DNA from 3 places in the Pseudarthrobacter sp. NIBRBAC000502770 genome. Region 1 is predicted to be linked to each of the others. Evidence: riboswitches for the same ligand, from Rfam matches in the RefSeq annotation. Region 1 holds a riboswitch; each other region holds the start of a gene.
What was found. A riboswitch is a leader RNA that binds a small molecule or an ion and turns the genes downstream of it on or off. The one in region 1 is predicted to bind cyclic di-AMP.

Region 1 (3,223 bases):
TCGATTGTGTGCGCAGCCTTGCCGCAGTAGGCACATTTGTGACCGTCCCGCCGGAGTACGCCCCTGCGGCTGACGGCCGTTGAGTGGTTGTACCTGGGCCGGATGTAACGGTTGAGGAGGATCACGGACGGGCGGCCCAGGACGTCGGTGGGCCCCACCACCGGGTCGTCCCCTTCGGCCACGACGCTTGCCTTGCCCGTGAGCACAAGCACCAGCGCCCGGCGGAAAGTGATAACCGCCAGCGGTTCATATCCAGCATTCAGAACGAGAGTGCGCATGCACTTACCTCTTCACGGCCGCACCCGTCAGGGGCACGAGGGCCGGCTGCCCTCGGCATGTCCGGGCTATGGATCGACATCACAAGAGTAAACAAAGAAGTGCAGAATCAGGTAATCGCCGCCCCGGAGGCCCCTTCCGTCACCATGCCAGGGAAAAGGCGGGGACGCCGGCGGCAAAGCCCTTAAGCGCAAAGGACCCCCGCCTTGCTGGCGGGGGTCCTCTGGCAAGCAGCACGCGGGCCGGCGTTGGTTAAGGCCGGCACAGGAATGCCTAACGTACGCGGATGGCTACCGGTCCGGAGCCAACATTGGCGCTGAAGACCACGGTGTCGTTGCCATTGAAGCCGCCGTGGACGGCCATGCCGTTACCGGCGTAAACGGCAATGTGGGCCATGCCGCCGCCACCGTCGGCGTAGTACAGCAGGTCGCCGGGCTGGGCCTGGGACATGGGCACGGTGTCACCCAGCGACAGGTAGCCTGCCGGCCAGTCGTGGAAATGGATGCCGACGGCAGCCAGTGCGTTGGTCACCAGCATGGTGCAGTCCTGATGCACGCCGAGCTGGGCGTATGCGGCGGAAAGGATGGCTGCTCCCTTCCCGCTTGCGGAAACCTGGGCGGCGGGAGCAGCCGGAGCAGCGGCGGTAACAACCTTGGCCGTGGCCTTGGCAGCAGCAACAGGCTGCGCCACAGGCGCGGGAGCAGCTTCCTGCACCTGGACCTGGGGCTCGGGCTCGACGACGGGAGCCGGCGTGGTGGTGACAGCAGGCTTCTCGTAGCTGATGGCAATGGTGGAAGCCGCGGAAATCGGGGCGTCGACGGCCGATTCAACTTCGAGCTGGGACGCCGGAGCGGAATCGCGCTTGACGTTGGCGTCGGCAGCGTTCGCTGCGAGCCCGCTGGTCAGGACCAGGCCGGAAGCCGCGGCGATAACAGCAGCCTGGCGGCCCATGCCACCGGCGTTGTCGCTGACAGCTTTGGCAATGATGGCGATCGAGTTGGTTTTGGTGACCTCGGCGCGGTGCCGTGCGGTAGCACGAGTCGTCATGAGTTCTCTCTTTCGTTTTTCCTTCGGACCGCGTGTAGGCAGGCAAAGGGGGCTGGACGCGCCGGCATCTTGGGGGTAAGCCGGCGCATCCCGAACGGGGATCTGGTTTCTAGCGGAAAAGCTGTGGGCAAAGAAATAGCCCTTGGAGCGCTAAGCCCAAGAACTACTTGTTGAGGTGGTAGTACGACGAGCTACCGGTGGCTGCGGGCGAGTGCAGCAGCGTGCCCTGGGAGGGGTTGAGCGCGCTGATCATCATGCCATTGCCGACGTAGATACCCACGTGCGCGCCGCCGTTCTGGACAACGAGGTCGCCCGCCTGCGGGGTGGAGGTCGGGGTCATGATGTTCCACGCGTTGGTGCGCGGGATGCTGATCCCGGCCTGTGCGTAGACCCACTGGACGAACCCGGAGCAGTCCCAGCCGGTGACCGGGCTGGTGCCGCCCCATACATAGGAGTGGCCGATGCCGGTGTAGGCGATGGCTGCAATGCCGGAGGTTGCGGCGGAGACAGTCTCGGCAGCCTTGGCGGCGGGAGCGGCGTCCTGGCCAGCGGTGGCGGCGCGTTCGGCCGGCGCGGTGGACTGGGGACGTACCGCCTCCACCTTCGGAGCGGCGGTGGTCTTGACGACCGGGCGCTCGAAGGAAACCGTGGCCGTGGGGGCGGCCGTGACGGCCAGTGCCGTCTGTGCCGAGCCGGACTCGGTGGATGCAGAGACACCGGCGGTGGTGTCAGCTGCGTTTGCTGGCAGGCCCATGCTCAGGATCAGGCCCGATGCGGCTGCCACTACGGCAGCCTGGCGGCCTACGGTCCCGGCATTTGCACTCACGGCCTTGGACACGGCGTCCAAGGGGCTGGTGCGAACCGTTTGCGCACGGTGGCGCGCAGAATGATGGCGTGAAGACACGAAGGTAGCCTCTCCCAATGCCTGCGAGGTGAGCTGTCGGATTCGGATGGGAGTCACCCGGCCACGCAGCTTCCTGGGAAGCTGGTGACTTAACCCCAAGGCCTTCTGGAGAGAAGGCCAAAATTGGTTCCCCCGCCCCTGCCAGACGATGAAATGCGAACGGACCTTGAGCGGTGGCAGAGTTAGGCAATCCACTCAAGAGCGTCAACTTCGGAAAAGTTGACGCGAGTTAGACGGTACAGCAGTTTTGCTTCAATGTCACATTCAGGTCACGGCAGGTCGCTGCGATCTGAGAGTGGGCAATCATTCGTTACAGCCAGCCCATGGGGTCGACCACTTCGCCGTTGACCTGCACCTCGAAGTGCAGGTGGCAGCCGGTGGAGGCACCTGTGGTGCCGCTGAGCGCCACGACTTCTCCACGGGAGACCGTCTGGCCCACCTTGACGTTGAAGGACGACAGGTGGTTGTACGTGGTTTCCAGTCCGTTGCCGTGGTCGATGACCACCCGGTTTCCGCCGCCGAACTGGTGCCAGCCTGCGAAGGTAACGGTGCCGGTCGCAGCGGCAAGGACGGACGTCCCGCATTGAGCCACGAAGTCCTGGCCCCGGTGGAAGTCGCCGGAGCCGCCGGTAATCGGGCTCACCCTGTATCCGAACGGTGACGCGGTCACGAGGGAGGCTAGTGGTGCAGCCAGGGTGCCGGCCGACGCCGCCCGCGTGACGGAGCCGGCGGACTGGGCACTCAGGAGCTGCTTGAGCTTCCCGTCCGGGTCGGCCTGGGTCACGACGGCGGAGCGGCTGAAGTCGATCTGGGCACCAATATCGGCGGAAATCTGCGGCTGCGGGCTGACGGAGGAAGCTGCCAGGGGCGCGTTGCCGGACGCATCAGTGGCCATGACCGGGCTGGTGGCCGGCACTGTGACCGTCAGCACCAGTCCGGTGGCAGCCAGGGCGATTCCAGCCTTCTGGCCAATCCCGCTTGCGGCGGCGAACTCCG
Region 2 (3,223 bases), 150 kb from region 1:
CGCCTATCAGCACCACCATCGGTACGGCGTTCACCAAGCCCACACCGCTGGTGGTCCCCATCCTCCGGGCGGGCCTGGGCATGCTGGAGGGCATGACCAAACTGGTCCCCACCGCCGAGGTGGGCTTCCTGGGCATGGCCCGGGACGAGGAAACGCTGGACATCATCACCTACGCCGAGCGCCTCCCCGAGGACCTGACCGGCCGCCAGGTGTTCGTCCTGGACCCCATGCTGGCCACCGGCGGCACCCTGCGCGAGGCCATCAAGTTCCTGTTCAAGCGGGGCGCTTCGGACGTCACCTGCATCTGCCTGCTGGCGGCTCCGGAGGGCCTGGCCAAGCTGGAGGAGGAACTGGGCGACGCAAACGTGCACATCGTCCTGGCCTCCATCGATGAGAAGCTCAACGAGAAGTCCTACATCGTTCCCGGGCTGGGCGATGCCGGCGACCGCCTCTACGGCATCGCCGGGTAGCCTCCCGCCGTCCGGACGGGACCTGTCGGGGAAGGACTTCTTAGACGGCTTTCTTTTTGCGCTGGGCCTTTTCGGACCGGTGCCCCGCCGCTAGCCTGTGCGGATGGACTGGAAACTCGAACTTGTCTTTGTCCCTGTCTCCGACGTTGACCGCGCCAAGGACTTCTACGTCAACAAGGTGGGCTTCAACGCCGACTACGATGAGCGGCCCTCGGACGACCTCCGTTTCGTGCAGCTGACGCCGCCAGGTTCGGCCTGCTCCATCTGCATTGGCGAGGGGCTGACGGACGCACCTCCCGGCACCGGGTCAAACCTGCAACTGGTGGTCAGCGACATCACCGCGGCGCATGACTTCCTGAAAACCAACGGTGTGGACGTCAGTGACGTGGACGTCCAGGACTGGGGACACTTCGTGTACTTCGCCGATCCGGACGGCAACAAGTGGTCTGTCCAGTGCATACCGTGGCGGAACGCCGGGGCAGGCGCGGCGCCAAGCTCTGCACCTTAAACCAGTGAGGGCCGCAACCCCGGGGATGCGGCCCTCACTGCGCGGTAGTTCCCTGCCGGGCCCCACTCCAGGGCGAACGACGGCGGGGCCAGGGACGCGTCGTGGGGCGGCCGTCAATGCTGGAAAGGCTCAGCTGAAGGTGCCGCTTCGACGCGCCGCGGCAGGGAAATGGTGCCTAGTACCAGTTGTGCGCCAGATGGAAGTTCAGTGCGCCGCAGGGGGACTGGTAGCTCTTCTTGATGTAATCCAGGCCCCAGTTGATCTGGGTGCGGTAGTTGGTGAGGTAGTCCGCGCCTGAGCTGGCCATCTTCTCGGCGGGGAGGGACTGGACGATTCCGTACGCCCCGCTGCTGGGATTGGTTGCCGTGGTGGTCCAGTCGGATTCCTTGGTCCACAGGGTCTGCAGGCACTGCATCTGGTCCGGTCCCCAGCCGAATGTGGCCAGCTGGCCGGCGGCGTATGCCTGGGCTCCGGCGGGATCGTTGACTGCGACGGCGGGTGCAGGCTCGGGGGCAGGTGCCGCCGGTGCGGGAGCCGCGGACGCTGCTGCCGGAGCGGGAGCCGCGGGCGCTGCTGCCGGAGCCGGTTCAGCCGCCTGCGGTGCAACGCTGATGGCTGCGGGAGCGGGGCTCTCCACCGGGTTGGAGCGGATTTCGCTCTTCTCGATGCTCATTTGGGCGTCGGCTGCTGCCGTGTTTGACTGGGTGGACGACGCCGGGGTCATGCTGCTGGTGGCCTGTCCGGCCGCGCCTACCCCCACCAGTACCGCGCACGATGCCGCAAGGACGGCGGCGCGCTGGCCCAGGGTGGTCTTCTTGGCCTGCGGTTTGGCCCTGTGTTTAGCCTGCAGGCATGATTCTGCCGTGTTTTTGGACATGATTGATCGCCTCTCACACCTGCGGAGTTAGCTGTCGGGTTCGGATGAGGGCATCCGGCCGTACGGAATGAAAATCACGTACTGGCTTAACCCCAAGGGCAGTCATTGCCCGGGACGGTGGGTCCCCCGCCTCTGCCGTTGCTCAATCGGAATCCGGGGAAGCGGCAGAGCTTGGCGTCAACCCGGGATATGCGGCCCGAACGGAAACCGCACCCAATCGACGGTACAGGAAGATTAAGCAGAAGTCACATTTAGGTAACGGAAGTCACGGATTCCGCGCGTCGGTTTGCGGGCGCACGCGCCGAGGATTCGCTAAACGGAAGCAGTCCAGCCCGCCGGGGAATTCCGGTCCGGGCCGGACTGCCTCGCTACTGGCCTGCCAGGGCGTACACCGTGGTGCCACCGATGCTCTGCGACTGGAAATTGGCGGCCACCCACTCAGCGATCTGCGTTGCTGCATCCGAGCCGCTGGTGGAACGCATGGTCCCGCCCGCGATGAAGAAATGGATCTTTCCCTGGGACACCAGCTCCTGGAACTGCGCCAGCGTGGGGGAGGGATCGGTGCCGTTGAAGCCGCCCACCGCCATGACTGGAAGTTCGGTTGCCAGCTGGTAACCGGCGGCGTTGTTCGAACCCACCACGGCCGCAGCCCAGGTGTAGCTTGAGGCCCCCGCCCGGAGCGCGGTGACCAGCCCGGCCGACGGCGTCGGGGCACCCAAGAGGCCGCCCATCCCTCCGCTGCGGCCCCCGGCAAACCCTGTGCCGCCTTGGGTACCTGGCTGCCGGAAGCCCTGTCCCTGCGTGCCCTGTCCCTGCGTGCCTTGGGCTGTGCTGCCTGTGCCACCGGTGCCAAATCCGTTCCCGTTGCCCCCGGTGCCGCCGGGCGCTCCGCCCGGGCCCGTACCGCCCGGGCCCGCACCGAACCCTGACGTGGGGCCTGCGCTGACGATTGCCCCGCTGTGCGCCGCCGATGCCGTGGAGACGGAGTAGGCAAGCGGCCCGGCGAGCGACGCAGCAACGGCCAGCACCGCCGTCGTCCGCTGGAGGGAGCGGCGGCCCAGGAACCGGTTGAGGCCCACTCCGGCGGAAGCGGCCAGCCCTGCCGCCAGCACCAGCCAGCGCAGCCACGGACCGTAGGCAGAGGTGGTGCCCAGCAGGGAGAACGCCGTCAGGGCTGCCGCTGCCACCGCCGCCGCGAGCGGGATTGCAGCGGCCAGCTGCTGCCTGTGCTGCCACAGGAGAACAGCGCCCAGGCCGGTAAGTGCCGCAATGCCGGGCGCCAGCGCCACCGCGTAGTAGGGGTGGATGATGCCGGCCATGTAGCTGAACACCAGGCCCGTCACCAGGACCCACGAGCCCCAGGCCACC
Region 3 (3,223 bases), 1.5 Mb from region 1:
CCGCCCGCAGCGCCGGCAGCAGTGCCACGCGCCGGGCCCGCTCCTCTTCGAGCAGCGCGCGGAACCGTTCGAAATCAGGCATGGGGACAGCCTAACGCGTCAATCAGTACCAGTTCAGGGCGACGGAGTGGTTCCATGCCGCGCACGGGGAACCATACCGGTCCTTGATGTAGCCAAGGCCCCAGTCGACCTGCGTGCGGTAGCTGGTGAGCCAGTCGCTGCCGGCACTGGCGTACTTGCCCGGCGGCAGCGCCTGGGCTATTCCATAGGCACCGGAGTAGGCGTTGGTGGCCGTGGTCAGCCAGCTGGACTCCTTGGTCCACAGCTGGGCAAGGCACAGGAACTGGTCCTGGCCCCACCCGTAGGCGGCCAGGCGCCCCGATGCATAGCTTTTCGCTCCGGCCGGATCGTTCACCGCACCGCCGGGAACGGAAGGAACGACGACGGCGGGCTGAGCCGGCGGGGCCGGCGCCTCCGGGGCGGCCGGCCCGGGATCGACAGCGGGAGGAGGGGCCGGAACGGGTTGGACACCGCCGGGCTGGACGGGACCTGCCGGGGCCGGGTTTGCCGCGGGCGCGGGTGCCTTCGGCTGCTGCGCCGCCGCGGCGGAGGCCCTGGCCTCGGCCTCCGCCTGCTGCCGGGCCTGCTCCTGCGCGGCGGCGCGCTTGGCCGCCTGGGCCGCCTCGTAGGCAGCCTGCGCCGCCTGGCCCTGGCGGTACTCACCCTCAAGGGCCGCCGTCGTGCCTTTCAGGGCTGCGAGCTGGGCTGTCAGCTCGCCGCCATGCCGCTGTTCCTCCGCCACCTGCCGGGCCAGCGAATCCTGGGCCGCGCGGGCGGACTCCAGCGTTGCCTTCGCCTCCGCGGCAAGCCGCTCCCGCTCGCTCCTGGCAACCTTCTCCTGGTCGGCAAGGGCGGCGGCTGCCTGTTCAGCGGCCGCCGCCTTGGTGACCAGGGCCGCAGTCTTGTCCCCCACGAGCTTGACCAGGTTGAGCCCCTGGACGCTGTTGGTTCCCAGGGCATCCAGCGCCACGAAGAACCCCGTGTTGGTTCCGCCGGTTTTGTAGGACTCGACAGCCAGGGCGCCGAGGTCTTTCCGGTAACGTGCCAACTCCTGGTTGGCGTGGGCGGACCGGGCGGAAAGGGTCTCGAGGCGGGAAGAAGCTGCCTGGAGCCCGGCGTCGGCGGCAGCGTACCCTGCCGCCGAGCGCACGGCGGCTTCCCCTGCCGCCTCAGACTCGGCTTCGAGGCGGGACAGCAGTCCGTTGATGATGGTGATCTCCCCCGCCTTCGAAGCTTCCGAGGACTGGGCCGCCTGCACGTCTGCCCACGAAGGATACCCGCCGGTTGGGGGCGGGTCGTCGGCAGTGGCCGGAAGGACAACGGTGGCGGCCAGGGCAACAGCCGCCAGGCCCCCCAGTACGGGGAACCTGGCGGTGGTCACGAACAGGGGCATAGTCCCGAAGCTTACCGGCGGATTGGAGGGGCACGCAGGAAGCCGTCTCCACATTGTTACTTGGACGGCAGCCACCGCCATCAGTCGAGGTCAGGCGGGAAGCAGGCTTATCGTCCACACGTTTGCGCAATTCGAGAGGGCAGCCTCGTATGTTACCTAAATGTGACAATCGCCGTGCCCATGGGTTAGGGTCGTCAGGTGTCCCTCTCAGACGGGACATTCCCGTCAGTATGCCGAGCCCTGCCGCTGACCATGGGATCCAACCGCTCCAGTTGGCAGGGACGGGGGAACCAAGTTTCCACGGCCACATGTGGCCTAGGGGTTAAGTCGGCAGCGCCTCCCTCCATCGCGGGGCCGCTCCCGGCCGGGTATCTCCAGCCCGAACCCGACAGCTCACCCCGCAGGCATGGGAGAGGCGATCAACCGTGTCAAAAAATTCCATTTCAGCCCGCCACCGCGCGACTCCGGCCCGCTCCATTGTGCTCGAGGGCCTCGCCGTAACAGCCAAGTCGCAGGCCCGCTCCCTGGGCCGCCCGGCGCTCGCTGTGGCAGCAGCGTCCGGCATTGCGTTCGGCGTGGGCGCTCCGGCCCACGCTGGCGTAACCGCACCGGACACTACTGAGCAGACCAGTGTGCAGGCCACCGCCGCAGCACCTGCTGCAGCCCCTGCCGCAGCAGCAGGGAACGTCCACACCGTGGTTTCCGGCGACACCCTCGGCGCCATCGCCGCGGCGTACGGCGTCAACCTCAATGACGTCCTGTCCGCCAACGGCCTGGGCCTGTCCTCGGTCATTTACCCGGGCGACCAGATCCAGATTCCCGGCGCCGGCTACACCGCAGCGCCGGCACCGGCCCCGGCTGCAGCACCCGTGCAGGCGGCAGCCGCCACCGCACCGGCCAACACCGGCATGAACATGTCCTACGCCTCGGCAACGCCTGTGGCTTCCACTACGGGCACCGGCACCGGCGCGGCGATCCTCGCCTCGGCCTACAGCCAGCTGGGTGTCCAGCAGGACTGCACCGCGATGGTTGAGAAGGCACTGCGCTCCGTCGGCAAGTCCGTAGGCGACCTGGCCCCCACCCAGTTCTTCCAGTACGGCACGGTGGTGGGCTCTCCCGCCCCCGGTGACCTGATCATCACCTCCGGCCACGTGGGCGTTTACGCAGGCAACGGCCAGGTTGTCAGCGGCGGCGTCAACGGCTTCGACACGCAGGTGCACTCCATCAGCTGGCTCGGCGGGTACTCCGCAGTGCGCGTAGCCTAGTCCCTGCCGGTCGGGCCCGCATGGCGGTGCCGACTGTGAAGGAGGGTGGCAGCCAGGAAACCGGCTGCCACCCTCCTGTCGTTAACGCACCCGCCGCGCCGCCGCGGTCAGGTCCCGCAGAACGTCATGTAGCTGCCGAAGTCCTCCGGCGGTCCCTGCATATAGCGTTCCAGGCCGGGCCGTTCAGTGAAGGGGTGGCTGACAGCTGCCAGCAGCTGCTGCAGCGGAGCCCGGTCCCCTCCGGTGGCTGCGGACAGCGCCTCCTCCACAAGGTGGTTCCGGGGAATGTACGCAGGATTCACGCTGTCCATCAGCTGAGCGTCCGGCTGGAGATCCTGCCACCGCACCACCCAGGAATCAAGGGCGGCAAGGTCAAGGACCATGCCGCGCACGGGGCGGCGGTCCCCTCGGGCGGCTTTACCCAGGTTGCGGAAGAACAGGGTGTAGTCCACGGGTCCGTCCTTCAGGATGTCGAGGACATCATCCACCAAGGCCCCGGCGGCGC

Region 2: another riboswitch for cyclic di-AMP. It lies ahead of NIBR502770_RS21085 (hypothetical protein); the one in region 1 lies ahead of NIBR502770_RS01695 (C40 family peptidase).
Region 3: another riboswitch for cyclic di-AMP. It lies ahead of NIBR502770_RS08640 (LysM peptidoglycan-binding domain-containing protein); the one in region 1 lies ahead of NIBR502770_RS01695 (C40 family peptidase).

What each region holds. Positions count from the first base shown of each region.
Region 1 is NZ_CP041198.1:279,392-282,614, reverse strand. Features, by position in the region: gene NIBR502770_RS01705 (HNH endonuclease) at 1-278, opposite strand, end outside; gene NIBR502770_RS01700 (NlpC/P60 family protein) at 550-1,323, opposite strand; gene NIBR502770_RS01695 (C40 family peptidase) at 1,487-2,161, opposite strand; cyclic di-AMP (ydaO/yuaA leader) riboswitch at 2,232-2,426, opposite strand; partial or broken gene NIBR502770_RS01690 (M23 family metallopeptidase) at 2,538-3,223, opposite strand, start outside.
Region 2 is NZ_CP041198.1:125,516-128,738, forward strand. Features, by position in the region: gene upp (uracil phosphoribosyltransferase) at 1-470, shown strand, start outside; gene NIBR502770_RS01050 (VOC family protein) at 574-978, shown strand; gene NIBR502770_RS21085 (hypothetical protein) at 1,154-1,855, opposite strand; cyclic di-AMP (ydaO/yuaA leader) riboswitch at 1,861-2,024, opposite strand; gene NIBR502770_RS01065 (glycosyltransferase family 39 protein) at 2,224-3,223, opposite strand, start outside.
Region 3 is NZ_CP041198.1:1,795,751-1,798,973, forward strand. Features, by position in the region: gene NIBR502770_RS08630 (TraR/DksA C4-type zinc finger protein) at 1-82, opposite strand, end outside; gene NIBR502770_RS08635 (lytic transglycosylase domain-containing protein) at 104-1,453, opposite strand; cyclic di-AMP (ydaO/yuaA leader) riboswitch at 1,675-1,875, shown strand; gene NIBR502770_RS08640 (LysM peptidoglycan-binding domain-containing protein) at 1,879-2,718, shown strand; gene NIBR502770_RS08645 (YdiU family protein) at 2,826-3,223, opposite strand, start outside.